Regions from separate parts of the Streptomyces sp. NPDC059256 genome, predicted to be linked through region 2. Evidence: riboswitches for the same ligand, from Rfam matches in the RefSeq annotation. Region 2 holds a riboswitch; the other holds the start of a gene.
The links. Region 2 has a riboswitch for S-adenosylmethionine ahead of thrC (threonine synthase). Riboswitches for the same ligand answer to the same signal wherever they lie in the genome.
Positions count from the first base shown of each region.

Region 1 (14,262 bases), on a different contig from region 2:
CCTGGACATCCCCCAACTCCTCGCGCAGGTGAGTGGCGCGTTCAGAGGCGCTGTTGAAGCGTTCCGTGGCCCTCTCCGCCTCTTGGAAGAGCCGGTCGACCGCGGCCCGCGCCCGCTCCGGGGAGGTCTGTGGATCGGCGCCCGCGGGGGTGGCCCCGAGTGCCGCGACGGCCGTTGCCGCCGCGGCGGACAGAACGGTGACCCGGGCACTGTGGGTGAGGCCGGAGTGGGTGGGTCGTCGATGGGACGCCACGGGCCGCGCTCCCTTCCGCTGCACGAATCCGCCGACCGAATCCGCTGGTTCGAGAACGGCGCCGTCAGGGACGAACCCGGGCGAACGCCGTACGAGGTCTGTTGCGCGGCAGACAGTAGCCCGGCGAACACACGGCGACCAACGACCTCGTGGGGCGCACACAGCGGCGCCCTGCCGGGAGACCACAGGTCACCGGCAGGGCGCGGCGTCAGCGAGGGGAGCGGGAAATCCCCCGATCGGGGGGCTTGGGCGTGGCGGGGCGTCGAAGGCGACGGCCCTGCCTCAGACGCGGACCCCGAACTGGTACGGCATGTTGTTGATGGACTCGTAGCGCACCACGGCGCCGGTGCGCGGGGAGTGCAGGACCTGACCGTTGCCGGCGTAGAAGCCGACGTGGTGCAGGTCGCCGTAGAAGAAGACCAGGTCGCCCTGGCGCAGGTCGCTCTGGGAGTTGATGCGCGTGCCGATGCCCGCCTGGGCCTGGGAGGTGCGCGGGATGGAGATGCCGGCCTGGGCGAAGGACCAGGAGGTGAAGCCGGAGCAGTCGAAGGAGTTGGGACCGGACGCGCCGTAGACGTACGGCGTTCCGATCTTGCTCTGGCCGGCGGCGAACGCGGAGGACGCGCGGCCTGACGCGGGCTTGGCCTCACCGAGGTCGGCGCGCTGGTTGGCCCGGTTGGCGCGGGTCTCCTCGGCCTTGATGGACTGACGCTCCTGGACGCTCAGGGAGTTCAGCAGCTTCTGCGCTTCGGCGAGCTTGGTCTGCACCTCGCGCTTCTTGGTGCCGAGTTCCTTGCGCGTGTCGGCCAGGTCGGTCAGCTTGCCCTGGGCCTCCTTGCGCTGCTGCGCGAGGGCCCGCTGCTTGTTCTGGATCTCGGCGATGGCCTCTTGCTGCTTGTCGCCGAGGTGGTCGAGCGCGGACGCCTTGTCGAGGAAGGTGTCCGGGTCCGAGGAGAGGAAGAGTTGGAGCGAGGGGTCCATGCCGCCCGAGCGGTACTGGGCGCTGGCGACGGACCCGAGCTTGTCCCTGAGGTCGTTGAGGTCGTCCTGACCCCGGGCGACCTCGTCCTGGAGGGTGTCGACCTGCTTCTGGAGCTTGCCCTGCCGCTCCTTGGCACCGTTGAACTTCTCGGTGGCCTTCTCGGCCTCTTCGTAGAGCTTGTCGACCTTGGCCTTGACTTCGCTCTTGCTCGGCTTGGGGTCTGCCTGAGCGGTCTGGGACGTCAGAGCGACAGCTGCGGCGGCGGTCGCGGTGAGCACGGTCACACGGGTGCGGCCCGGCTGCTTGGGACGACGGTGGGACGCCACGAAGGCGAGCTCCTTCTGCCTCAGAGCCGCCTACCGGGCCAGTGGGGACGATGCCCCGGCTCCGCACACACAACTCCCCCGGAAATCGGCTGGATGCGCAGATGTGGCGGTTCCTTCGCTGCCATCCCGGATGGATGATCAACCGTGCGAAGGTTCGACGCCTGACCCTAGTGATGTTCTTGTGATCACTTCAAATCCTGTTGCGAAAAATCTTGGCGCATGGGCGTTTTCTTTTCGCCCAATCCACACGCAGTGAGGAGTCTTGACAGATTGTTGCCCATCAATGACAGCAATTCGGTCATTCCTCACCTCGGTTGACATTAGACAGGATTGTCATACCGAAGTGATCATTACGCCCCAGCCCTCGGCGGGTGGGAGGGGACACACCCCATCAGACGCGGGAGGGATTCAGACGCGGGAAAGCCGCTTCAACAACATCGCGGACGCCACCGGGCGGGCTCCCGACTTGGCCACCCCGTCAGCCACCTCACGGTCGGTGGAGACCACCACCACCGGTCGCCCGGGCGGCTCGGCACGCACCATCTGGCGGATCAGCTCATCGGCCGTGACTCCCGCCTTGGAGAACAGCACCCGCACCCCCCGCGGGGGCGCCAGCAGCACCGGTGCGGCCAACTCGGCGCCGTCGAAGACACAGGTGATCTCCGCGCCGGACTGCGCGGCGAGCACCGAGAGGCCGCCCAACAGCCGCAGCCGCTGCTTCTCCAGCGGCATGGTGGGATAGCCGGTCTTGGTGACGTTGTAGCCGTCCACGACCAGATGGGCCTGCGGCAGGGCCAGCAGTTGGTCCAGCAGGGCCGGATCGGACTCCGACAACGCCCGCGCCGCGATGTCCTTGGGCGACATCCGACCGGGCTCCACCGCATCCACCAGATCCGCGGGATGGACGGACGCCGGCGGCAGCGCCAGCTCCCGGCGCAGCCCCTGGGCCGCCTCCAGGACGGTGTCGAGCAGCAGCCGCAGCCGCATGTCCTCGACCGATCTGCCTTCCCTGGCGGCACGTCTGGCCGCCTCCACGGCCGCCTCGGCCTCACCGAGCCGCCCCCGCAGCCGTCGGGCCTCGGACTCGGCGGCCGACACCTGGGCCGTCGCCTCCGTACGGACGGTCTCCATCTCGGCACCGACCTGCCGCAGGGCGGCCTCACCGCGCTTGATGTCGCTCTGGGCGCTGCGCACCTTGCGGCGCAGCGACTCGGCTTCCTTGCGGGCGGTTTCGAGTTCGGTGCGCAGCCGCTCGGTCTCGCTCTTGGTCAGGGCCCGCGCCTCGGCCAATTCCTCGCGCAGCCGCTCAAGTTCCCGCCGTCCCGCCTCGTCGGCCCGCTCGGCGTCGGCGCGCAGGGCCTCCTCGCCCGCCGCGGCGACCAGCTTCACCCAGCCGGTGGGGCGCAGCACGTAGGCCGCCGCCGCCACGTCCAGCGGGTCGGCGGCAGCGGGCGGCGATCCGGCGGCCAGGGCGCCGCACAGCTCGGGCTGGGCCAGGGTCAGCCGCTCGCCGATGCGCTGGCGGAAGACGGGGTCGCTCTCCAGGGCAGCCGCCATGGCGTTGCCGGCGAACTTGGCGCGCCGCGAGGGAGTGAAGCGGACGTACTGTCTCAATTGGGCGGGGAGCTCACCCACCGTGAGACCACCGAAGGCATCCGACACCAGGGCCACGACCCGGCGTCGTACGCCTTCCGGCAACGGTCGGTCGAGCGCCTCGGCGGCGCCACCGGCCGCGGAGGCCGGTTCGGCGCCACTATCAGGCTGCTCCACGGTCCGTCACCCCATTATCCTGCTGCGCCTCGCGCCGCTCCCTCAGGAGCCGGCGCCCGGCCTGTCCACGAGTTCGATCTCGTCCACGGCGTTGCACCAGCGGCAGCGCACGGACTCGATGGTCTCACTGAGCACCTGGCGTTCCTCGACCGTGGGCTCCCCGGCGAGATCCAGATGGACGTACTCGACGACCTTGGAGGAGCGGGTGACATCGAAGCGGGTGAGATTGCCGCAGAGCGTGCAGCGCCAGCGGGTACCGGCCGTCGGCAGGGGAACCGTCGTCGTCATCGTGCCGTCCTTGTCTCTCAGACTTCACTGGGCTTCGCTGAGACTGGTGCGGGACTCCATGGTCCCGTCTCGGATTTCCAGGTACGGAAGCGAGGTCCGCGGTGCGCCGTCGAACTGCGGGTGTACTCCCTGTCACTCTATGGCCTCGCGCCTACCCCCGAACACGGCGAGGCACTCTGTACCGTTCACGACCACTACGCCATGATCTGTCCGTGATCGATTGGCGGGGCGTGACCCTCAGGGCGGTCCGGGGCGTGATGACAGGGCCCACGGTGACGCATGGGGTGATCGCCATCTGCTGTGCGGTCTTCCTCATCAGCCCCGTATCCGGGCTCAATGCCTCGTACGGCACGGGGGACGCCCTGCTCGCCGCCCAGGCCGCGTACTTCGAAAGGTGGGGGGTCATCCCCGCCGAACTGATGACGGGCACGTCCGACGCGCTGCTGACGCCCTTCACGGCACTCTTCGTCCACGGCAACTGGCTGCATCTGCTCGGCAACATGCTGTTCCTCCATGTCTTCGGCGCGATGACCGAGGAACGCATGGGGGCGATCTGGTTCGCCGTGTTCTACACGGCCACCGGCTATCTCGCGCTCTGTGCCTACGCCATCACCAATGCGGACTCCGACCAGACCCTCGTCGGGGCCTCCGGAGCGATCTCGGGAGTCCTCGGCGCCTTCCTGTTCCTCTTCCCGAAGGCCCGGGTCACCAGTCTGTTCCCCTTCCTCTTCTTCCTGCCGCTGCGCTTCCCGGCCTGGATCGTCCTGGTCTTCTGGTTCGCCCTGCAGTGGCTGGCCGCCTCCGGGGCTGGGACCGGCGGCCCGGGGGTGGCCTACCTCGCGCACGTCGTCGGCTTCGGCACCGGCTTCTGCTACGCCTGGGTGCGCTATGGGCGCCGGGCTAGAGTGAAGACCCAAACCACGGCCGCCGAGGGAGACAGCCAACCGTGATCACCGCGATCGTGCTCATCAAGACCAGTGTGGACCGCATCCCGGAGATCGCCGAGTCGATCGCCGCGCTGGACAGCGTCAGCGAGGTCTTCTCGGTCACCGGCACCTACGACCTGATCGCCATGGTCCGGGTCGCCCGCCACGACGACCTCGCGGATGTGATCCCGGGCAGCATCAGCAAGATCGAGGGCGTCGAGGCCACCGACACGCACGTGGCGTTCCGCACCTACTCGCAGCACGACCTCGAAGCCGCCTTCGCCATCGGCCTGGACGCCTGAGTCCACGGCCCAGACACTCCCCCGAGCGCTGATTCCCGCCAATCCTGCCATTCCCGCCATTCCCGCCACTCACAGCAACGGACGAACCGCACCCCGCATGAAGAATTCTTCATCTGCGCCTCATCCGGACGCCACTTGCGGGGCGCCACCATCGACATCATGGTTTTCTCGCATCGCCTGGCGACCCTCGCCGCAGTCGTCGCGATACCCCTCGGTATCGCGGTGACCAGCTACGCCCTCACGGACAACCCCGACGACCGCAAGGCACCACCCAAGGTGGAGCTGGAGAGCGGTTCCCCGTCGGCGCCTCCCCCCACCGCTCCCCCCTCCCCCAGCGACGAGACGGTCTCACCGCCACCGGTCGGCGAGAGCCCCACCGCCGGCCAGAGCCCGTCGGGCGACGACAACCACGACGACGGCAACGAACAGGGCGGGCAGGGCGACGACGGCCCGGGCGGCGACGACTTCGGTGATGACGGCTGATTCCGGACGCCCCTGGGTCTCCGCCCGGCTGCGCATCCTCCTCTGGCTGGTCGTCGTGATGGCGGTCGCCCTGACAGCGGTCGCAGCCGCCACCCGCAGCGTCCTCCTGAGGGACGTGGACCACCGGATCAACAACCTCCTGGCGCAGGAGGCGGAGGAGTTCGCCAACCTCGCGCGCAACGGGGTCGACCCCCGGACCGGCCAGCCGTTCACCGACCCCGACCCGCTCCTGCGGCTGTTCCTGGAGCGCCAGTACGCCGACCCCGACGAGGAACTGCTGGGTCTGGTCGGTCGCTCCGGCCAGGCCCCGGCCCGCAAGATGCAGTTCCGCGAGGGCCGGGTGGACCATCCACTCGCCGAGGACTCCCGCTCCCTGAACACCATCTTCGAGTCCACCAACGCCACCGGCACCCTCCACCGTCGACAGGGGGAGGTCCGCTGGGCGAAGGTCGAGATCGGAGCGAGCGCCGGCTATCCACCGGCCGCCTTCGTCGTCGCCTTCCACCCCGAGGGCGAACAGCAGAAGGCCGGCAACGTCTTCACCATGCTGATCGCCATCTCGGGGGTTGCCCTGCTGATGACCACGGGCATCGGCTGGGTGGTCGCCGGCCGGATACTGCGCCCGGTCAGGCTGGTGCGCACGACCGCCGCCCAACTCACCGAACAGGATCTGACCCAGCGCATACCCGTACAGGGCCGGGACGACATAGCGGCGCTCGCCGAGACCTTCAACGCCATGCTGGACCGGCTGGAGCGGGCGTTCGCCGCCCAGCGCGAGTTCGTCGACGACGCCGGGCACGAGCTGCGTACCCCCATCACGATCGTCCGCGGCCATCTGGAACTCATGGGCGACGACCCGGTCGAACGGGAGGAGACCGTCAGGATCGTGATGGAGGAGTTGGATCGGATGAGCCGGATCGTGGAGGACCTGCTCCTGCTCGCCAAGGCCGAACGACCCGACTTCGTCACCCCTGAACCGGTCCAACTCGCCGAACTGACCGCCGATGTGTTCGTGAAGGCCCGCGCGCTCGGCGACCGTGACTGGAAACTCGCCGGGACCGTCGACGCCGAAGGGTTCCTGGACTCGCAGCGCATCACCCAGGCCATGGTCCAACTCGCCCAGAACGCCGTCCAGCACACCGTCCCGGGCCAGCGCGTCAGCATCGGCTCGCGCGCCCGCGCCGACGGGATCGAGCTCTTCGTCGCCGACACCGGCCCGGGGATCCAGCCCCAGGACCATGAAGTGATCTTCGAGCGCTTCCGGCGCGGCACCGCCCGCAGAGGATCGCGCGCCACCGGCGCCGGACTCGGCCTCGCCATCGTGAAGGCCATAGCGGAAGGCCACGGCGGACGCGTCGAACTGCGTACCACCGAAGGCGGCGGGGCGACCTTCGTCCTCGTGCTCCACGAACCGAGAGAAGTGAAGGACTTGAAGGAGGCCGTCCGGTGAACCGCATCCTCATCGTCGAGGACGAGGAGCGCATCGCGTCCTTCGTCGAAAAGGGCCTGCGGGCCAATGGATTCACCACGAGCGCCGTCGGCGACGGAGAAGCCGCCTACGACTACGCGATCACCGGCGGCTTCGACCTGGTCATCCTGGACATCGGGCTGCCCGGCAAGGACGGGTTCACCGTACTGCGCCAACTACGCGAGGCCCGGGTTTCCGTGCCGGTCATCGTGCTCACCGCGAGGGACTCCGTACGCGACACCGTGGCCGGACTCGAAGGCGGCGCGGACGACTGGATGACCAAACCGTTCCGGTTCGAAGAGCTCCTGGCCCGGGTCCGACTCCGGCTGCGCACCGCGGCCAGGGCCCCCGAGGTGACGGTGCTGCGCAACGGCGAACTCACCCTCGACCTGCGCACCCGCAGGGCGCGTTCGGGTGAGCGGACGGTGGATCTGACCGCCCGTGAGTTCGTACTGCTGGAACTCTTCCTCCGGCACCCCGGACAGGTCCTGTCCCGGGAACAGATCCTGTCCCACGTCTGGGGCTACGACTTCGACCCGGGCTCCAACATCGTGGACGTCTACGTCCGCGCGCTGCGCAAGAAGCTCGGCGCCGACCGGGTGGAGACCGTACGCGGCATGGGATACCGACTGCCGGAATAACACGCGCACCGGCGCACGAACCCATCGGGCACCCCTGAGCGGCGGGGTGCCCTTGCGCGCTGCCGTCGCCCTCCCGCGGGCCACCACCCACAGCGATCCCCCGCGCCCCGGCCCCACCCGGACCATGGACACCGAGTTTCACTCAATCCCCTCTGACCTGCGCATTCCTCTGATCCCCGCTCCGTGAAGTTCCTTTCATGAAGGGCTCATGAAGCGCTCACCACGCAGGCGGAGTCTCGATGACGTGACCTTGAACCTGCGCCAAGCGGCAACCCTCTGCGTGGCCCTGAGCATCTGCGCACTGCTCGTCGTGCCCGGCAACTTCCCGGAGTTGAGCGGCGACGCCCGCATCACGCTCGCCGTGTTCGCCCTGGCGACCTGCGCCTGGATCGGCACCCCGATCGACGACACCTACATCGCCCTCGGGGCCGGTCTCGCGCTCACCGCGACCGGCGTGATCTCCAGCGACGCCCTCTTCGGCACCCTGGGAGACGACACGGTCTGGCTGCTGATCTGCGCCTTCGTCCTGGCCGCCGCCGTGGCCAGGACCGGGCTCGCCGGGCGGGCAGCCGCGTTCCTCGTCGGAGGGGCCCGCAGCGTACGGCAGTTGGTGCATCTGACGACCGCGGCCCTCGTCGTCACGGCGTTCGCCGTACCTGCCACTTCCGGACGGGCCGCGCTCGCCATGCCCGTCTTCCTCGCGCTCGCCAAGGCACTCCAGGACCGGAAGCGCCTGGTGGTCATGTTGGCGCTCCTGTTCCCCACCGTCATCCTGCTCTCCGCCGTGGCCACCCTGATCGGCGCGGGCGCCCACCTCATCACCGTGTCCGTGCTGTGGGAGGCCGCGGGGGAACGCATCGGCTTCACCGAATGGCTGCTGCTCGGACTGCCGCTGGCCGTCGTCTCCTCCCATCTGGCGGCCGAAGTGGTCCTGTTCACCACGACCCGCCGCGCCGACCGCAAGGGCCCGGTGCACATCACCCCCGCCGAGATCCAGGAACACAGCGACCGGCCCGTCACGGGCCCGTGGGAGGCGGCCGAAACCCGCTGCGCCGTCCTGCTGGCCACCGTCGTCGTCCTGTGGTGCAGCGAGCCGCTCCACCGGGTGCCGCCCGCCGTCGTCGCCCTGATCGGCGCGATCGTCGCGGCCTCACCGGCCCTGGGCACCGTACGGCTCAAGGACGCCCTGAAGACGGTGCCGTGGGCCCTGCTGCTCTTCATGGCCGCGACCATGGCCATGGGGCTGGCGCTCGCCGACTCCGGGGCCGCGAAGTGGCTGGTGTCCGGGGTGCCCCTGGATCTGCCGCCGTGGCTGTTCCTCGCCGTCGTGGTCGCCGTGTCCACCCTCGCGCATCTGGTCCTCCAGTCGCGCTCGGCCCGGTCGTCGGTCCTGGTGCCGCTCGTGGTCGCCGCCGCGGTCGGAGCCGGCGTCAATCCGGTGGCCGCGGCCCTCGCCTCCACCGCCGCGGCCGGCTTCTGCCACACCCTGCCCGCTTCGGCCAAGCCGGTGACCCTCTTCGCCGAGATCCCCGGCGTCCCCACCTACACCCCCCGCGACCTGCTCCGGATGTCCGCCGTGCTGGCACCGATGACCGCGGCCCTCGTACTGCTCTTCGCCGTCGCCGTCTGGCCGCTCCTCGGCGTGCCGGTCCGCTGACACACCCTCGCCCTCACCCTCAAGGAGTGCCCACCGTGTTGATCCGATTCGCCGTCGCCCCGAGCGGCTTCAAGGAATCCCTCTCCGCCCAGTCCGCCGCGCGGGCGATCGCAGCAGGCGTGCGCCGCGTCGTCCCCCATGCGGAGATCGATCTGATACCGCTGGTCGACGGGGGCGAGGGCACCGCGGAGGCGTTGGCCTCCTCGTCGGGCGGGCGGCTGGTGCGGCTGACCGCCACCGGGCCCACGGGCGATCGGATCGGTACGCACTTCGCCCTGCTCGGAGACGGGGAGGCGACGGCCGTGGTGGAGATGGCGGCCGTCGCCGGGCTCTCCCTGGTGCCGCGGGACCTGCGCGACCCGGGGGCCACCACCACCTACGGCGTCGGGGAGCTGATCCGGGCGGCACTCGACACGGGCGCCCGCCGCATCCTCGTCGGCTGTGGGGACTCCGGCACCTGCGACGGCGGCGCGGGCGCGCTCCAGGCCCTGGGAGCACGACTGCTCGACGTCGACGGCCGCGAACTCCCGCTCGGCGGCCGGGAGCTGGCGCGGCTGGACCGGATCGACACCTCGGCGCTCGATCCGCGACTGGCCGCCACCGAGATCCGAGTCGCCTGCAACCCCTTCAACGTGCTCTGCGGGGAACGCGGGGTCGCCCGGGTCTTCGGTCCGCAGAAGGGCTCCACCCCCGCACAGGTCGAACAGCTCTCGGCGGGACTGGAGCACTGGGCGACCGTCCTCACCCGTGACTTCCAGGTCCGGGACGATCTCTTCGGCGGACCCGGGACCGGAGCGTCCGGCGGGCTCGGCGCCGGACTCGCCGCCCTCGGGGCCCGACTGCTGCCCCGCTTCGACGTGCTCCTCGACCAACTCGACCTCGACGAGCGACTGGCCCGGGCCGATCTGGTGATCACCGCCGAGGGCGCACTGGACCATCAGACCCCGCGCGGCAAGGTGCCCGCGGAGGTAGCCAGGCGGGCCAAGCGGTACGGGCGTGAGGTGCTCGCGCTCGCCGGCACGATCGGCGAGGGCGCGCACCACGTGCGTTCGGTGGGCGTGGACGCGTACGGCTCCATCCTGCCCGCGCCGGTCAGTCTGACGGAGGCGCTCGGCCGCGGCGGTGAATTCCTCACCGACGCCACCGAGCGCGCCCTGCGGATGGTACTGATCGGAACCCGCCTGTCAGCGGGTGACGATCGTCAGACGGAGGGGGCCGTGGTCCTGTCGGGGACGCACCGACCGTCCTCGGTCCGGTAGTTCCAGCGGGCGCCGTCACGAACGAGTTCCTTGACGGCACCGACGAAGCGCTCCACGTGCTCGTCAGGGGTGCCGGCGCCGAAGCTGACCCGGATCGCGTTGAGCGAGCCGGGGGTCTCGTCCGGTGCGCCGCACTCACCCGGCTCCTGCGGGGTGCTGCCCAACAGGGTGCGGACCAGCGGATGAGCGCAGAAGAGCCCGTCGCGTACTCCGATGCCGTACTCGGCGGAGAGCGCGGCGGCGAAGTGGGAGCTGTTCCAGCCCCGGACGACGAAGGAGATCACACCGACCCGCGGAGCCTCGTCCCCGAACAGGGAGAGCACCTTGACCTCGGGCACCTCGGCGAGACCCGCGCGGACCGTGGCGACGAGGCGCTGCTCACGGGCGACGAGCCGGTCGAAGCCCTCTTCGCTCAGGGCCTTGCAGGCGGAGGCGATGGCGTAGACACCGATCACGTTCGGCGAGCCGGCTTCGTGGCGGGCGGCCGTGGTGTGCCATTCGACGTCCACGCCTCCGTCGGCGCGGCGGGCGACCTGACGGGAGGCGCCGCCGCCCGCGAGGTAGGGCTCGGCGTCCTGGAGCCAGTCGGCACGACCTGCGAGGACGCCCGAACCGAAGGGCGCGTAGAGCTTGTGGCCCGAGAAGGCGACCCAGTCGACGTCCAGTTCGCTCACGGAGACACGGTGGTGGGGTGCGAGTTGGGCGGCGTCGAGGACGATCCGGGCACCGTGGGCGTGGGCGGCTGCGGTCAGTTCGCGTACCGGCCAGAGCTCACCGGTCACATTGGACGCTCCGGTGACGCAGACCAGCGCGGGGCCGTACGGATCGCGGTCGGCGAGTGCCCGCTCCAGGGTGGCGACGGCCTCGTCGGGGGTGCGGGGCGCGTTGAGGTAGGTGACCTGCGCGCCCTGCCACGGAAGCAGCGAGGCGTGGTGCTCGGTCTCGAAGACGAAGACCTGGCAGTCGGCGGGCAGGCAGGCGGCGAGGAGGTTGAGCGAGTCCGTGGTGGAGCGGGTGAACACGACCTGGTCGGCGCTGCGGCAGTCGAGGAACTCCGCCACCGTGCGGCGGCTGTTCTCGAACAGGTCGGTGGAGAGTTGGGAGAGGTAACCGGCACCGCGGTGGACGCTGCCGTAGTACGGCGCGTAGGCGGCGACATCGTCCCAGACGCGCTGGAGGGCGGGTGCGCTGGCGGCGTAGTCGAGCGCGGCGTAGGTGACTTCGCCCCCGGTGACGAGGGGGACGGTCACGTCCCGGCCGAGCACGGGGAGCGGGGCTGCACAGGCGGGATCGGTGTCCGCAGCGGAGGTGGCGGTGGTGTTCGGGCGTGCGGAAGTGCTCGGGCGTGCGGACATGACGGAATCTCCCGGGGTGACAGGCGGCGTGTCTTCATGACCCGTACGCGGGCAGGGCAAGAGAGCCTCGCTGTACGGGGATTGCCTCAGAGCACGCGGGATGTCCGCGTGGAGGTGTACTGAAGGAGGGGCGAAGAGCCCTATCGCATTCGCTTGCTCACGAGACTGCTCCCTTGAGGACCAGGACCCCAGGGTTCGCAGGGGTCCGCGCTTGCCACGGGCCTCGCTGCCCACGGCCTGGTCTTCACCCGGGGCACCCCGCCACGGACGGAGGGTTGCCGGACAGCGGGCCGGGGCCGTAATCGCTGTCACTCATGACCTGAGGAGACGGTATGCCAGTGCGTCGCGATACCGCAACCCGTTCCGCATTCCGGACGCACCATGCTGGGAGGTTGCCCGGGGCGTACGCCGGCGGTCGTGTCGGGGCCATCTCCCCATGACACGACCGCCGGAGGCGCACGGCTTCAGGCGTTGCTGGCGGCCACCCAGCGCTCCAACGCGGCGAGGGCGGCCCCTGAGTCGATGGCCTCGGCGGCCCGGGCGAGGCCGGCCGCCAACTGATCGTTGAGCGTGCCGTCCGACGGTGACTGGGCCACCAGCGCAGCGGCCGAGTTCAACAGGACCGCGTCCCGCACCGGCCCCTTCTCACCGCCCAGCAACCGGCGCGCCACATCGGCGTTGTACGAGGCGTCCGCACCGCGCAGGGCCTCCACCGGCACCAGGTCGATGCCGATGTCCCGCGGGTCGAACCGCTCCTCGCGGACCGTTCCGTCCCGGACCACCCAGACGTGCGAGGTGGCGGTCGTCGTCAGTTCGTCGAGACCGTCGTCCCCCCGGAACACCAGCGCCGAGGAACCGCGCTCCGCGAGCACGCCCGCCATGATCGGGGCCATCCGGGCGTCCGCGACCCCGGTCGCCTGGGCCATCACACGGGCGGGGTTGGTCAACGGCCCCAGGAAGTTGAAGACGGTTCGGATGCCGAGTTCCTTGCGGGCGACGCCCACGTGGCGCAGCGCCGGATGGAACTTCACCGCGAAGCAGAACGTGATGCCCGCTTCCTCGGCCACCTCGGCGACCCGCTGCGGGGTCAGCTCCAGGTTCACGCCGAGCTTCTCCAGCACGTCCGAGGCGCCGGAGGCGCTCGAAGCGGCGCGATTGCCGTGCTTGACGACCTTCACACCGGCGCCCGCGACCACGATCGCGGACATGGTGGAGATGTTCACCGTCTTGGCGCCGTCACCCCCGGTGCCGACGATGTCGACGCACGGGCCGGGCACTTCGATGAGATGGGCGTGCTCGTACATGGTCCGCACGAGACCGGAGATCTCCTCGACGGTCTCGCCCTTGGCCCGCAGGGCGACCGCGAGGCCGGCGATCTGCACATTGGTAGCCTCGCCGCTGAGGATGCGGTCCATGGCCCAGGCGGTGGCACGGGCACTGAGGTCACGGTTGTCGAGGAGGGCGTTCAGCACGACGGGCCAGGAGAGGTCCGCCACGCTGTCGCCGCCAACCGGGGTCACAACGTTCATGGTCCGCTCCAGGGTCCACAGGCTGAATGGATACGACCCACCCTATCCAGCGCCGGGGACGGCAAAGAGCCCCGTCCAATCATTGGACGGGGCTCCTGCTGTGGCGATCAGCGAGTGCTACGGATGATCAGTGGTGGCCGTGGCCGCTCGTGATCTCCTTGTACTCCTCTGTGGTCGGCTTCGGGATCTGGTTCCCCTCGCCGTAGAAGCCCTTGCTGAGGCTGACCTTGATCCGCTGGGTCGGGCCGACCTTGCGCTCGACACCGTTCTCGTCGACCGTGGGGCCGGCGTCCAGCGGCTGGTACTGCTCGTGCGAGGTGAGCGTGTACAGCTGGCCCTGGCTGAGCGGCTCGTGCACCTCGATGAACTCACCGTGCGGCAGCCGCTTGATGATGCCGGTCTCGCGACCGTGCAGCACCTTGTCGCGGTCGCGACGCTGGAGACCGAGGCAGATGCGCTTCGTGGCGATGAAGGCGAGGACCGGTCCGACGAAGAAGAAGATGCGGACGAACCAGGTGATCGTGTTGATCGACAGGTTGAAGTGCGTGGCCACGATGTCGTTGCCGCCACCGATGAGCATGATGAAGTACGCGGTCAGCCACGCCACACCGAAGCCGGTACGGGTCGGGGTGTTGCGCGGGCGGTCCAGGATGTGGTGCTCGCGCTTGTCGCCGGTGACCCACGACTCGATGAACGGATAGACCGCGATCGCTCCCAGCACCAGCGGGAAGACCAACAGCGGAACCATCACACCGAGTGCCAGGGTGTGACCCCAGGCGTTGATCTCCCAGCCAGGCATCACTCGGACCAGTCCCTCGGCGAAGCCCATGTACCAGTCCGGCTGGGCTCCGGTGGAGACCTGATCGGTGCGGTACGGGCCGAGCGCCCAGATCGGGTTGAGCGTCGCAATCGCGGAGATGGCCGCGATCACACCGAAGACCAGGAAGAAGAAGCCTCCGGCCTTCGCCATGTAGACGGGCAGCAGCGGCATGCCGACGACGTTCTTCTCGGTCCGGCCGGGAC
Region 1 covers NZ_JBHYZO010000005.1:55,869-70,130, reverse strand. The annotation lists gene ACFXJL_RS14235 (NlpC/P60 family protein) at 1-253, opposite strand, end outside; gene ACFXJL_RS14230 (NlpC/P60 family protein) at 536-1,561, opposite strand; gene ACFXJL_RS14225 (NYN domain-containing protein) at 1,970-3,331, opposite strand; gene ACFXJL_RS14220 (hypothetical protein) at 3,374-3,619, opposite strand; gene ACFXJL_RS14215 (rhomboid family intramembrane serine protease) at 3,832-4,569, shown strand; gene ACFXJL_RS14210 (Lrp/AsnC family transcriptional regulator) at 4,566-4,847, shown strand; gene ACFXJL_RS14205 (small secreted hydrophilic protein) at 5,007-5,330, shown strand; gene ACFXJL_RS14200 (ATP-binding protein) at 5,320-6,780, shown strand; gene ACFXJL_RS14195 (response regulator transcription factor) at 6,777-7,439, shown strand; gene ACFXJL_RS14190 (SLC13 family permease) at 7,684-9,096, shown strand; gene ACFXJL_RS14185 (glycerate kinase) at 9,132-10,355, shown strand; gene ACFXJL_RS14180 (aminotransferase class V-fold PLP-dependent enzyme) at 10,298-11,710, opposite strand; SAM riboswitch class IV at 11,913-12,030, opposite strand; gene trpD (anthranilate phosphoribosyltransferase) at 12,175-13,239, opposite strand; gene ACFXJL_RS14170 (cytochrome bc complex cytochrome b subunit) at 13,367-14,262, opposite strand, start outside.
Region 1: linked by a shared signal. The riboswitch ahead of ACFXJL_RS14180 (aminotransferase class V-fold PLP-dependent enzyme) and the one ahead of thrC (threonine synthase) in region 2 are both predicted to bind S-adenosylmethionine.

Region 2 (14,262 bases):
CTGCCCCGAGGGCGAACCTCTCCGACTCGTCGCGCTCGATCGCCGCCCACACCGAGGCGTAGTCGACACCCATCTCATGGAGTCGTCGGCCGCCCGCGTACCGGGTGTCCAGGAGGTCCGCGCCGGCCAGCCCCTCGGCCGCCAGATGCGGGTAGTGCACGGCCACTTCATGGGTCGCGAGGACGGCCAGCAACAGGTGCTCGGTGCGCTGTTCATCGTGGCCGAGCCACTTGACGTGTACCTCGGTCTCCATCTTCACCCAGGCGATCGGGGTGGAGGCCCAGTTGACCCCGGCGGAGATGACCAACCAGCGCTTGAAGAAACCGAGGCTCCGATAGGCACGGTGCCCCAACAAACCATCGCGGGTCTTCCACAGCATCAGGTCGAGGCCGTCATCGGGGTCGGGCTCCGCGCCGTCGATGAGGGCGATGACGGCGGCAGGGGTGGTGCCGCAGATCCGCAGCGCCTCGGCGGCCCGGCTCTGTTCGTCCTGGAGTACGGCCCGTAGGAGCATGACGGTGGTCAGTTTCTTCGCACGCTGCTGTACCGCCGCGGCCATGGCGGTGTCGACAGCTCGCCGGGCGGCACCCGTCAGTTGGACGCCCTTGGCCGCGTGCTCGCCCAGCGCGACCTGGATGTCCACGCTCCGGGCGATGTCGTCAGTGCTCGTCCAGGCGTCGGGGCGGCCTGCCCGGTCGCGCAGCAGACTGAGCATGACGGTTTTGGTGACCCGTGCGTCGGCCAGCGCGCGCCTGGCGGTGGAACCCTCGTCGGTGAGGGCGGCCAGGAGTTGTTCCGTACCGATGGGTCCGTCGTCGTCACGGGCGCCCCGGGCGGCGCCGAGGACTCCGGCGGTGCTCCAGTCGGGTTCGACGACGATCGGCGTTGGGCCCTGGCCCGAGTGGCTGGTCATGGGCCCACCCTGCCCGAAGAGGATGCATACGACATCGACTGTGAGGTGGAGCGCCGACGTTCTCCTTGGTCGTGGTGGACCGGTTCAAGGAGCACCCAAAGGGGGTTGCGCAAACCGGCCATGGCATGCCGGGGCGGCGATCGGACGGCCCGGGGGACGCGCACTGGCCGCGGCCGTTTCCACAGGCCGCGGGCGGATGTCCGGGCGGGCCACCCGGTGCGCAGTGCCCCGGCTCAACTGACCGGCGCCCAGCGCTCAGGGGTGGCCGCTCGGTGCGCAGTGCTCCGGCTCAGCCCAGCGACGCCGTCAGGTCCACCTCGATCAGCTGTCCCGGGTAGCCGAGTTGGGCCACGCCCAGCAGGGTGCTCGCGGTGGTGAAGGCGGGGGCGAGCACGGATTCGTTGAGGCGGAACCAGGCCGCCGCCAGCACCTCCGCATCGGCGCTCGCCACGTAGATCACTGATCGAACGACGTCCTGCGGGGTGGCGTCCACCGCGGTGAGGGCGGCCACGGCATTGGCCGCGACCTGGTCGATCTGGGCGTTGAGGTCGGCCTCTCCCACCAGGTCGCCGGCCGGATCCAGGGGGCATTGCCCGGCCAGATATGCGGTCCGGCCCGCTTCGACGACGGTGATGTGGTGGTAGCCGGGGGTCGCGTGGAGATTGTCAGGGTTGATTCGGGTGATGCGTGCAGTCATGGTCCGAGTCTCATCGAAATGCGGAGGGGGCGCACCGGGATTTCGCTCCCGGCTCGCCCCCGCGTCCGCGTCCGCCTATCAGCGGTCGATCAGCCCCTGACCTGGTGGAGTACGACAGCCAGTCTCATCGCCGTATCCAGATTGCACCGCCCCAGATCGACCAGGGGGTAGGGGTCATCGCTGGCGAGCGAAATGGGGTCGACGCGAAGCGACGGCAATGTCACTCCCATTTCCCTCAGTTCGGTCCTCAACTGTTCGATGACCTCCTCGGCCGCCCGTAGGCGCTCCGCCGATTGCGTTGTCATAGGCCCTTCACCTCCACGCCGTGGTCGCGACTTACGTACACAGCGTGTCCAAGAACTGCCCCGCCTGAACAAGGACAATCCAGCCCTAATAGTCCTACTATTTGGCGGGCGAGTCGGCGCCGGGTCGGGGATGCCCACGACGGTCCGTACGGGTGCGCCAGAAGCCGGCCCCGACGCTGGGAGCTTGAGCTTCGAGTCGCCGAGATCGCGTTTGGCGCCGGTCGGGCCAGGGCAGCCAGTCATCGGATCTCGGGCCCGCCGGGATTTGAGCCCCGAGCCGCGAGCCCTCTCTTCAAGGAACGGGAGGAGGGCTTCAACCCGCCCACCCACCCGTGCAGTTGACTCCGGGCTACCGGTTTGCCACGGAGTGTCATCAGGCTCTAGCGTGCCCACAGCGGCACGACTCCCGTGCCCTCAGAACGAAACAACCCCCGCCAGGCGCTAGCAACACCTGCGGGGGTCTGACCAACCAAGATCAGAAGAGTGATCCAGATGGCTGATACCCAGCTTAGTGCTGTCCCGTCTCAAGTGCACGCCCACACCCACCCGATGGCCAATCCGGGCTACGGAAAGCGCTCAGCGCCGAACCAAGTAGCCCCCACCAAGCAGACGTTCGCCCACCTCCCTAGCCGGGAAGCCGCCGTCGCCGCCTACATCGACCGGCTGGCGGACGGCTCAGACATCTCCGTCAAGACCCTCGCCAAGGTCCTCCCGTACGGGCAGTGCGCCCTGCGTACGGCTCTCAACCACCTGGCCCGCGCAGGGCACTTACGACGTGGTCGCGAACACCTCAAGGGCTCGAACAGCGCCCGCTGGGTCACCCGCACCTGGTTCTCGCGCACCGCACGGGACGACACCTGGTGGGCCGCCTTCGCCGGTGGGGAGCTACGGGAGGACGTTCCGCCCCGGCCCACCCGGTCACGGGCCCTGATCCTGCTGGTGGCCCTGGGACGCACGGCTCCCGCGCTCTCCCTGTCGGCGGCGGAGTGCGCCTCCCTGGAACCGCTGGTGTCCCAGTGGTTCACCCGTGGCGCCACCGAAGCCGAGGTGCTGCGGGCGCTGACCACGGGGCTGCCCGACCCGATCCACAGCCCTGCGGCCCTCACCCGCAACCGACTGGTGCACAAGATCCCGCCGACGGCCCCGGCGCCCCCGCCCGCCCTACGCATCCTGGAGTGCGACACCTGCGGCGCGCCCGGACGCCCGCAGGCGCTGCCGGGTGGCACCTGTGCCTCCTGTCGAGGAGAACGCACCCCGTCCACGAACCCCGCCGCCCTGCCGCCGTCCCGGGTGCACGCCCACGCCCAACTGGCCCGCAGATCGGCCAGGGCCACGCGTTGACGAACGCTGGGCCCGATCGTCGCCCGATCGTCAGGAGAACCCCGGTGTGAGCGGATTACTGGGCCCCGGAAGCGTTCCGGTGCGCTCCGGCTCCGACGAGGAAGGACAGTTCAGATTGCTCGCCGGCAGCCGGCCGGACACCAGATAGGCGTTGGCCGCAGTCTCGGCGCAGACATTGCCGCTGAGGTCGTACACGCCGTGCCCCTCACCCTCGTCGACCGTCACCAGACGCGAACCCTTGAGCGCCTTGTGCATGGCGATCCCCGTCGACAGGGGGGTCTGTGAATCCCACTCGTTGTGGAGGATCAGCGCACTGCCCCCGTGGTCGATCTTGGTGGCCGGCTCGATCGCCTTGGTCCAGAACGCACAGGGGGAGACATTGGAGGGATGGTCCCCGTACAGCGGATAGCGGCCCGCGTCGTGGTACGCGTCCCGTCGATAGGTCTGGGGGTCGCGCGGCCAACTGCGGCTGTCCCCGCACAACAGGGCGTACAGGGCCGCCACCGCATTGTCCGACACCGGCTTCAACTCGGGCAACGCCGGTACGGGTTCACCCGCCGCAGCCCGCTTGAGATCGGCCATGTACCCCGCACCGATGCGGGGCGAGAAGAACGTGCCGCGGAACAGATCGCGGATGTCCGCACCGGTCAGGGAGTGCTCGCCCCACACGATGGGCTCGCGGTCCGCCCGGTCCACCAGCCCCCAGAAGGTCCCGATCACCTCGTCGCGGGTGTCCCCGAGCTGATAGGTGGTGTGGCGCTCGGCGGTCCACTCCGCCCAGCGCTGGAAGGCGGGCTCGGCCTCCGACGCCCACTTCTGGAAGGTGCCCCGCCAGATGAGTTCGGGGTCGATGGCACTGTCCAGGACGAACCGATCAGTCCGCCGGGGGAACAACTGCCCGTAGACCGCGCCCAGATAGGTGCCGTAGGAGTAGCCGAAGTAGGAGATCTTCTGCTCGCCCAGTACCGCCCGGATGATGTCCATGTCCCGCGCGGTGTTACGGGTGGTGGTGTAGCGCATGCGGTCGCTGGACTCGGTGCGGCACTTGCTCGCGATGGTGCGCGCCCATGCCACCTGCTGGGAGAACGCCTTCTCGCGGAAGGGCCTGAGCCACTTCCGCTCGTCCTCGGTGGTGCGGCAGCTCAAGGGGGAACTCTGGCCGACGCCCCGCGGGTCGAAGCCGATCAGGTCGTACCGGTCGGTGACCGACTTGGGCATGGCGGCCGTCATCTGGAGCGGCATCCCCAACCCACCGGCACCGGGCCCACCGGGGTTGAGCAGCAGTACTCCACGGCGCTTGACCGGGTCTCCCGCGGTAAGCCGCGATATCTCCAGATCGATCGCCCTGCCGCCGGGCGTCTGGTAGTCGAGCGGCACTTCGATCGTCGCGCACTGGAAGTCGGGAGTGGTGTCGGCACAGGACTGCCACACCGGGGTCTGGCGGATGTACCGGTCCAGCGCGCTGGCCGCACTGGCCGGTTCCACGGAGTAGAGCGCAGGGGCGAGCGTCGCGAGCACGGTGACCGCGATCAGTGGCACCAGCCGCTGTGCACGCATGGAGAGTCCTTCCGATCTCGGCCCGGCGAATGGGCTGACATGACTTTGCCGTGCCGGACCGCCCGACGGAAAGCCCCACTTGTGTGTGCCAGCGGCATGCACCGGGCTCCACAGAGCTGTCCGACTCGCCCCACCGTGGTACCGGATTCCCCCCGCACGCATCCGACTCCACCGACAGACCACGCCTTTTACCGGAAACCGCCCACTGTTCGGACGGACCGTCAGGAGTTCAGCCGGCCCCTGGCGGCGGATGGCGAAACGGACCTGTGAGCTTTCCCACCCTCGGGGCCGGTGTGATTTCGTACACCTTCGCTGCCGATGGTCGGGTCCGGGCAACGTTACGGCCACTCATGCCGCTTCTTCGCCTGCCCGACGCCTCTTCTGCCGATGGTGTCGCTCGTAGCGAACCCTCTGCCGATGGTCCGCTCGAACCAACCCCTTCCCCGGCGCCCGGCCCTGCGGATCACGAGCGCCGGGGAGGAGGTCCTCAGAAGCGGGGGAGAAGGTCCTCAGAAGCGGTTGGGCAGTTGGGGCAGCGGGATCGGGCTGGTGCGCGGACCGGAGGTGCGCGGCGACCCGCTCGCCTGGCAACTGACGTTCTTCGCGGGCAGCTTGCCGGTGTTGAGGTAGGTGTTGGTGATGCTGTCGGCACAGAAGTTGAGGCCCCCGTAGACGCCGTGTCCTTCGCCGCCCTTGACCGTGAGCAGCTTGGACCCCTTCAGCGCCCGGTGCAGACCGAGAGCGGAGGAGAGCGGGGTCTGCGGGTCCCACTCGTTCTGGAGGATCAGCGCGGGCACCTTGTTGTCGACCACGGTCACGGGCTCGACTGACTTGTTCCAGAAGGCGCACGGCTTGATGTTGGAGGCGAAGTCGCCGAACAGCGGATAGCGGGCCTTGTCGCGGATCGCGTCCTTGCGGTACTGCTCGGTGTCCCGGGGCCAGGCGGCGGAGTTGTCGTTGCACACGACCGTCCAGAACGCCGAATCGAGGTTGTCCAGCGTGGCGAAGTCGCCCGAGGCGGCGGGGGTGCCCGAGAGAGCGGGGGTGCCCGATGCAGCAAGGTGGCGCGACGGCGCGAGGTTGCCCGACATCGCGAACGAGCGGGGTGCCTCGGTCGGCGCGGTGCTGCGCTTGCCCGATGTGGCCTTGCCCGCCGCGGCCTTCTTGAGGTCCGAGACCATCCTGCTGGCCGTGTCCACGAAGAAGAACACATGGCGCCCGGCGCGGATGGCGTCACCGCTCAGGACTTCACCATCGATCTTGATGGGCTTCTTGTCGGCCCGGGCCACCAGGTCCCAGTAGGTCTTGCTGACCTTGGCCGGAGTGTCGCCGAGCCGATAGGTGGTGTGGCGCTTGGCCGCCCACTCGGTCCACCGCTTGAACGCCGGCTCCGTACCCTCTGCCCACACCTGGATCATCCCGCGCCAGGCCAGCTTCGGGTCCACTGCGCTGTCGAGGACGAACCGGTCCGCCCGGCTGGGAAACATCTGGCTGTAGACGGCGCCGAGATAGGTGCCGTACGAGTAGCCCAGGTAGGAGATCTTCTTCTCGCCGAGGGCGGCACGGATGACGTCCATGTCCCGGGCGGTGTTGCGCGTGGTGAAGTGCGGGAGCTTGTCGCCCACCTTCTTGCGGCACTTGTCCGCGATCCCGCGCGCCCAGGAGACGTCCTTGTTGTACGTGGCCGCCTTGTAGGGGCGCGGCCACTCCAAGTCCTTGTCGGTGAGACCGCAACTGACGGGCGAACTGTGGTTCACACCCCGTGGGTCGAAGCCGATCAGGTCGTACCGGTCGCGCACCGACTTGGGCAGCATCTGCATCATGTCGTAGGGCATGTAGAGGCCGGAGCCACCAGGGCCGCCCGGATTGAAGAACAGCACTCCGCGACGTTTGGCCGCGGTACTGGTCTTCATCCGAGATATCGCCACCTCGGTCTTCTTGCCGGTCGGCTTCTTGTAGTCCAGGGGCACCTTGATCTTGGCGCACTGGAGGGTGGCCGGAAGATCGGGAACGCACCGCTTCCACTTGAGCTTCTGCTGCGTGTACTGGGCCAGCGGCTGAGCGGCTGCGGGTGTTGCGGCGAGACCGGGGGCGAGTGTCGCCATGACGCTCACGGCGAGCAGGGGCACCAGTCGTCGTCTTTGCACGTGGGGATTCCTTCCGGCATATGCAGGGGACATGACGACACTGCCGTGCGGGACGACCCGCGGAATCCATCGCTCAGATGGCTTTGAATCCACCTGTGGTCGGACAACCGATCGACGCTCTCCTCCTAGGGCTGTAGAGAAGGAACAGCCCGTTCCGAGGGAGGAATTGAACGAGGGCACCGGAGAAGTCCCCTCGGCCGGCCTGGGGTTCCCCTGAGCGGGCACACCCGGCCCCATGCAGACACCCGGGCCCACAGGGCACCCGGCCCCATGCAGACACGCGGATACTCAGACCCGCAGACATGCCGAAGGGCGGCACCCCCTGGGAGTTGGGGTACCGCCCTTCGTACGTACCGGGCTACCGATCCTCAGAAGGATCAGAAGTCCATGTCACCGCCGGGCATGCCACCGGGAGCACCGGCGGACGCCTTCTCGGGCTTGTCAGCGATGACAGCCTCGGTGGTGAGGAACAGCGCGGCGATCGACGCGGCGTTCTGAAGCGCCGAGCGGGTCACCTTCGCCGGGTCGAGGATGCCCTCGGCGATCATGTCCACGTACTCACCGGTCGCGGCGTTGAGACCGTGACCCGGGGTGAGGTTGCGAACCTTCTCGACGACGACGCCACCCTCAAGGCCGGCGTTGACGGCGATCTGCTTCAGCGGGGCCTCCAGGGCGAGCCGCACGGCGTTGGCGCCGGTCGCCTCGTCACCTTCGAGGTCCAGCTTCTCGAACACCGAGGTGGCCTGGAGCAGAGCCACGCCGCCACCGGCGACGATGCCCTCCTCGACGGCCGCCTTCGCGTTGCGAACGGCGTCCTCGATGCGGTGCTTGCGCTCCTTGAGCTCGACCTCGGTCGCGGCACCGGCCTTGATGACGGCCACGCCGCCGGCCAGCTTCGCAAGGCGCTCCTGGAGCTTCTCGCGGTCGTAGTCGGAGTCGGAGCCCTCGATCTCGGCACGGATCTGGTTGACCCGACCGGCGACCTGGTCGCTGTCACCGGCACCGTCGACGATGGTGGTCTCGTCCTTGGTGATGACGACCTTGCGGGCGTTGCCCAGGAGGTCGAGACCGGTGTTCTCCAGCTTGAGGCCGACCTCTTCCGAGATGACCGTGCCGCCGGTGAGGATGGCGATGTCGTTCAGCATCGCCTTGCGGCGGTCGCCGAAGCCCGGAGCCTTGACGGCCACGGACTTGAAGACGCCCTTGATCTTGTTGACGAGCAGCGTGGACAGGGCCTCGCCCTCGACGTCCTCGGCGATGATCAGCAGCGGCTTGCCGGACTGCATGACCTTCTCCAGGAGCGGCAGCAGGTCCTTGACGCTGGCGATCTTGGAGTTGACGATCAGGATGTACGGGTCGTCGAGCGACGCCTCCATACGCTCCATGTCGGTGGCGAAGTAAGCCGAGATGTAGCCCTTGTCGAAGCGCATGCCTTCGGTGAGCTCAAGCTCCAGACCGAAGGTCTGGGACTCCTCGACGGTGATGACGCCTTCCTTGCCGACCTTGTCCATGGCCTCGGCGATGAGCTCGCCGATCTGGGTGTCAGCGGCGGAGATGGAGGCGGTCGAAGCGATCTGCTCCTTGGTCTCCACGTCCTTGGCCTGCTCAAGGAGAGCACCGGAGACGGCCTCGACGGCCTTCTCGATACCGCGCTTGAGGGCCATCGGGTTGGCGCCGGCAGCGACGTTGCGCAGCCCCTCGCGCACGAGCGCCTGAGCCAGAACGGTGGCGGTGGTCGTTCCGTCGCCAGCGACGTCATCCGTCTTCTTGGCGACTTCCTTGACCAGCTCGGCGCCGATCTTCTCGTACGGGTCCTCCAGCTCGATCTCCTTGGCGATGGACACACCATCGTTGGTGATCGTGGGCGCGCCCCACTTCTTCTCAAGGACGACGTTACGGCCCTTGGGACCGAGGGTGACCTTGACGGCGTCGGCGAGCTGGTTCATCCCGCGCTCAAGGCCGCGCCGTGCCTCCTCGTCGAACGCGATGATCTTTGCCATGTGAAGTGTCCTCCACGGACTGGGTGGGAAGCTCTGGGGGACCGCGCTGGCGCCCGCGACGGACGGCCTGCCAGCCGGATGGTTTTCTGTACCGTCCGGCTTGCGGGCCTCACCGACCCGGTCCTTCTTTTTGTCACTCTCACCCGGAGAGTGCTAACGCCAATGATTAGCACTCGCCCCCTTCGAGTGCAAGCGCCTTCGAGAGAACCACCCCCCGCGCTACCCCCCCGAAATCAGCCGTGCACGGGGTGCCCTTCGCTGCATGCGCCCTGGTGGTACGGGGTGTCGTGGCGGAGCGCGGGGGGTGTTGAAGCCGTCTTGGACGGGAGTTCCATGACGGCGGCGTGATGGCGTTCGACCGTTCCCCGCACAGTCCGGGCACCGCGCTCCATGACCGACACGGCCGAAATCGAGGGCCTGCGGAGGTCGGCGTGCCTGACCTGAGGGGGCGGCTGGGAGGGGGCACGGCCGGTCCTCGGTGAAGGCACGAGGAGGCAAGTCCGTGAGCGTCATGGGTGCGGGCGGCGGAGGGCTGCCGACGGCGCGCTTCGACGCTCGCGGCCGGGGGTGGGGTGCGGATGCAAAGACCGGTCGACGGGGCACGAGCGGGCCCACCGGTGCGCGGGGCACACAGCGGTGTCCACCCGCGCACATCGGGCCGACCGCTCATCACGGTGCCGGTGTACGGGACGGTGTCCGGGCACGCACATGGGGCCCACACCCCCCGGCGGGATGTGGACCCCATGTACATATAGATGAGCGCGTCGGTGGCCGATCGCGTCGCAGTTGCCGCGGAGTCAGACCGCGAGCTTGACCATGTCCGCCTGCGGACCCTTCTGCCCCTGCGAGATCTCGAACTCGACTCGTTGACCCTCCTCCAGGGTGCGGTAGCCGTCCATCTGAATCGCGCTGTAGTGGACGAAAACATCCGCACCACCGTCGACCGCGATGAAGCCGTAGCCCTTCTCCGCGTTGAACCACTTGACGGTGCCCTGAGCCATGCCTAACTCCCCTATTACTGGCCCTTGCGCAGGACCGCACTTCGCGGACCCGGGTCAGACCTCACCTGATTCGGTTTTCCTCGCCGGAGTGGCGAGGTGACTTCATAGGCGTGCGCCGGAACGCGTCGACCGCGGCTGAATGTATCTGCCCAACTGCCCTCTGCAACAGGTCAATCGGACGACAATTCGCAGGCTCAGCTAACGGGAAATTGATATGAATTCAAGAAATTCCGGGGCAAGTCGGGCCCGACAAAGAAGACTTATGAGACAAATCCCCGAAGCACATTGGCTGTTTCTTATCGGAGCTGGGGCGCATTCTGTTGCTCGACCGACGGGAGCAGCGGAGGGGCCTTCCCCAACTGTATCGCGCTCAACCATGCAGAATTGCCCCCTCCGTTTCTCTCACGGAGGGGGCAATTGAAATGACGTTGCGTAATTAGCCACCGGCCACGGCGGGGATGATGGAGATGCCCGCACCGTCCGGGGTCGCCGTCTCCAGTCCCTGCTCAAAGCGGACGTCGTCATCGTTCACATAGACGTTGACGAAGCGCCGCAGCTTGCCCTGGTCGTCCAGGACGCGCGCAGCGATGCCCGCGTGATTCTTCTCCAGGTCCGCGATCACCTCGGAGAGGGTCGCCCCCTCGGCCGGGACCTCGGACTTGCCGCCCGTGTAGGTGCGCAGAATGGTCGGGATGCGGACGTTGACGCTCATCTTCGGGTCTCCCAGTGATCCGTTGGTCAGTTGGCCAGGCCGGCGGCGCGGAAGGCGTCCAGGCTCGGGCGAATGGTCGCCGAAGGGCCGGTGGTCGGGGCGACGGCGTCCAGGGTCTTGAGGCCGTCACCGGTGTTGAGGACGACCGTAGTGAGCGAGGGGTCGAGCAGGCCGCTGTCGATGAGCTTGCGCGTCACTCCGACGGTCACGCCGCCCGCGGTCTCCGCGAAGATGCCCTCGGTACGGGCCAACAGCTTGATCGCGTCCACGATCTGCTCGTCGTTGACGTCCTCGACGGCACCGCCCGTGCGACGGGCGATGTCCAGGACGTACGGGCCGTCGGCGGGGTTGCCGATCGCCAGGGACTTGGCGATGGTGTCCGGCTTCACCGGGCGCACCACGTCGTGCCCGGCCTTGAAGGCCGCGGACACCGGGGAGCAGCCCTCGGCCTGGGCACCGAAGATCTTGTACGGGCGGTCCTCGACGAGCCCTAGCTTGATCAGCTCCTGGAACCCCTTGTCGATCTTGGTGAGCTGGGAGCCGGAGGCGATCGGGATCACGATCTGGTCGGGCAGCCGCCAGCCGAGCTGCTCGCAGATCTCGTACGCGAGGGTCTTGGAGCCCTCGCCGTAGTACGGGCGGAGGTTGACGTTGACGAAGCCCCAGCCCTCACCGAGCGGGTCACCGATCAGTTCGGAGCAGAAGCGGTTGACGTCGTCGTAGTTGCCCTCGATGCCGACCAGCTCACCGCCGTAGACCGCGGCCATGACGACCTTGCCCTGCTCCAGGTCGTGCGGGATGAAGACGCAGGAGCGCAGCCCGGCGCGAGCCGCCGCAGCGCCGACCGCACCCGCGAGGTTGCCGGTGGAGGAGCAGGACAGTGTGGTGAAGCCGAAGGCGCGAGCGGCCTCCACGGCGATGGCGACGACCCGGTCCTTGAAGGAGTGGGTCGGGTTGCCGGAGTCGTCCTTGATGTGGAGCGAGCCGGTCACACCGAGTTCGCGGGCGAGGTTGTCAGCCTTCACGAGCTTGGTGAAGCCGGGGTTGAGATTGGGCTTGTCCGCCACGTCGGCGGGGACGGGCAGCAGCGGTGCGTACCGCCAGATGCTGTCCGGGCCCGCTTCGATCCGCTTGCGCAGCCCCTCGGGGTCGCCCGTCGGAAGGTCGTAGGCGACTTCCAGCGGCCCGAAGCACGAGGCGCAGGCGAAGATCGGGCCGAGTTCGAAACGCTCGCCGCACTCGCGACAGGAAAGCGCCGCGGCGGGTCCGAGATCGAGCGTGGTGTTGTCTGCGACAGTCTGCACAGCCATGGAGGCGAGGCCCTTTCTCCTCATCTTCCTCATGACGCATTTCGCCATGAGACGGATTTGGCACCTTCCCGAGCCGGGAGCCTCGCGGCGCTGAATCGGCTGCCTCGCACGACGGACAGTGTCCGTACGGAACTGTCTGCGGGTGGCGGCGACTCTTAATGCGACGGAGACCGGCTGGAGGGTTGCCGGGGCTTCAACGGGCCGTATCCCTCTGCCCCTCTGGATGAGCGGTATTCGGTTGTTGATCATGCGGGGCGGTGATCGCTCCGCACCGGTGTACGCATCACCCCGACGTGCGCCGGGCTTCAGCGTTGCTCAAGACTGTAACCGAACGCCCGGACTGTTGAGATAGTCGTCCGAACCGCGAGATGGATCACAAAGTGCAGGAGTGGCGAACGTGCTGGAAGAGGTGGAGCGCTGGCTGACCAGGCGTTCCTGGTCGGCAGCCGACCGCCCGCTGGCCCGGATGATGGCGGCGAAACGCGCATCGGGAACCACCGTCAGTGTGGTCCTTCCCGCCCTGAACGAAGAGGCGACGGTCGGCGAGATCGCGACCGTCATCCGACGTGAATTGATGGAGGCGCTGCCGCTCGTCGACGAGCTGGTGGTGATCGACTCGGGCTCCACGGACCGTACGGCCGAAGTCGCGGCGGCGGCGGGGGCACGCGTGGTGCACCGGGACACGATCCTGCCCCGGATCCCTGCGGTGGCCGGCAAGGGCGAGGTGCTCTGGCGCTCCCTCATGGTGACGCACGGTGACATCGTCTGCTTTGTGGACGCGGACCTCAGGGAGTTCTCGGCGGATTTCGTGTCCGGGATCGTGGGCCCGTTGCTGACCGAGCCCGAGGTGCACTTCGTCAAGGCGATGTACGACCGCCCGCTGGGTGAGCTCGCAGGTCAGGGCGGTCGGGTGACCGAGTTGGTGGCCCGCCCGCTGCTGAATCTGCACTGGCCGGCCCTGGCCGGATTCGTTCAGCCGCTCGGCGGCGAGTACGCGGCACGGCGCTCCCTGCTGGAGCGGCTCCCGTTCCCCGTTGGTTACGGGGTGGAGCTGGGGCTCCTCGTGGACGCACTGCACACGGTCGGGCTCGACAGTCTGGCGCAGGTGGACGTCGGCTCCCGCAAACACCGCCACCAGGACGGCCAGGCACTCGGCCGGATGGCGGCGGCGATCTACCGGACGGCCCAACTTCGGCTTTCCCGAGGTCACTTGGTACGGCCGGCGCTGACGCAGTTCGAACGTGGCGAGAAGGGGTTCGTGCCGCGGACCCATCCGGTGGACACGGAGGAGCGTCCGCCGATGCGCGAGATCGGTGAGTATGCGGCGCGTCGCGCCGCATAGCGATGACTAGCACCACTTCAGTGATGACTATCCTATTTATGAACTTTAGACGTCATGTACTGAGAGGCACCGGAATCTTCGTCATCGTTGTCGCCATCGTGGGTGCCGCCGCCCCCACGAGCCCGGCGAGCAGCCCTGCCACGGAACGCCTCTGGCTTCTGGGCGGGCTGGCATTGAGCCTGACGGCGGCGGGGGTGGTGGCGGTGGCGGCGGCACGGGGGCGGCGCAAGGGGTGAGGGGTCCTAGCTGTTTCCGGGTGGGGCTCGTGCGTGGGTTTCCGCCCTGGGGGGCGGGGGGTTCCGTCCTCAAGCGCCGGACGGGCTGAGGGTGGTCCGGCGCTGCGGGGCCTAGCTGTTACCGGGTGGAGCCCGTGCGTGGGTTTCCGCCCTGGGGGGGCGGAGGGTTCCGTCCTCAAACGCCGGACGGGCTGAGGTGGTCCGGGGCTGCGGGTCCTAGCTGTTTCCGGGTGGGGCTCGTGTGTGGGTTTCCGCCCTGGGGGGCGGGGGGTTCCGTCCTCAAGCGCCGGACGGGCTGAGGTGGTCCGGGTGCGGGGTTTGGGTTGGTGCGGGTGGTGGGGGTGCTTTCGGGCGTGACTCCTCAGCGCCGGCGGCCAGCGGCTGATCCGTCGGTGACAGCCCTGAAGCCGCCGACGCTTCCGGGGACACCCCCTGCGCGCCCCCAATACCGCAACCAGGCACGTCTGCCCCTGGCCGGTCCATAAGTCGGGCTCAGGATGGGCGCTCGGTGGCGCAACTGCCTCCGCCTACCCCCGCCCCGTCCACAAGTCGGGCTCAGGGCGGGCGCTTGGTGGAGTAACCAGGCATGCCTGCCCCCGTCTCCCCCCCATAGGTTCGGCTTCGGGCGCGCCCCAATACCGCAACCAGACACGTCTGCCCCTAGCCCATCCGTAAGTCAGGCTCAGGATGGGTGCCCAGTG
Region 2 covers NZ_JBHYZO010000004.1:116,978-131,239, reverse strand. The annotation lists gene ACFXJL_RS12090 (Clp protease N-terminal domain-containing protein) at 1-913, opposite strand, end outside; gene ACFXJL_RS12085 (RidA family protein) at 1,203-1,610, opposite strand; gene ACFXJL_RS12080 (hypothetical protein) at 1,700-1,915, opposite strand; gene ACFXJL_RS12075 (hypothetical protein) at 2,465-3,256, shown strand; gene ACFXJL_RS12070 (alpha/beta fold hydrolase) at 3,287-4,813, opposite strand; gene ACFXJL_RS12065 (alpha/beta fold hydrolase) at 5,323-6,918, opposite strand; gene groL (chaperonin GroEL) at 7,338-8,960, opposite strand; gene ACFXJL_RS12055 (cold-shock protein) at 9,758-9,961, opposite strand; gene ACFXJL_RS12050 (MoaD/ThiS family protein) at 10,398-10,673, opposite strand; gene thrC (threonine synthase) at 10,700-11,983, opposite strand; SAM riboswitch class I at 12,001-12,213, opposite strand; gene ACFXJL_RS12040 (glucosyl-3-phosphoglycerate synthase) at 12,381-13,325, shown strand; gene ACFXJL_RS12035 (hypothetical protein) at 13,364-13,561, shown strand.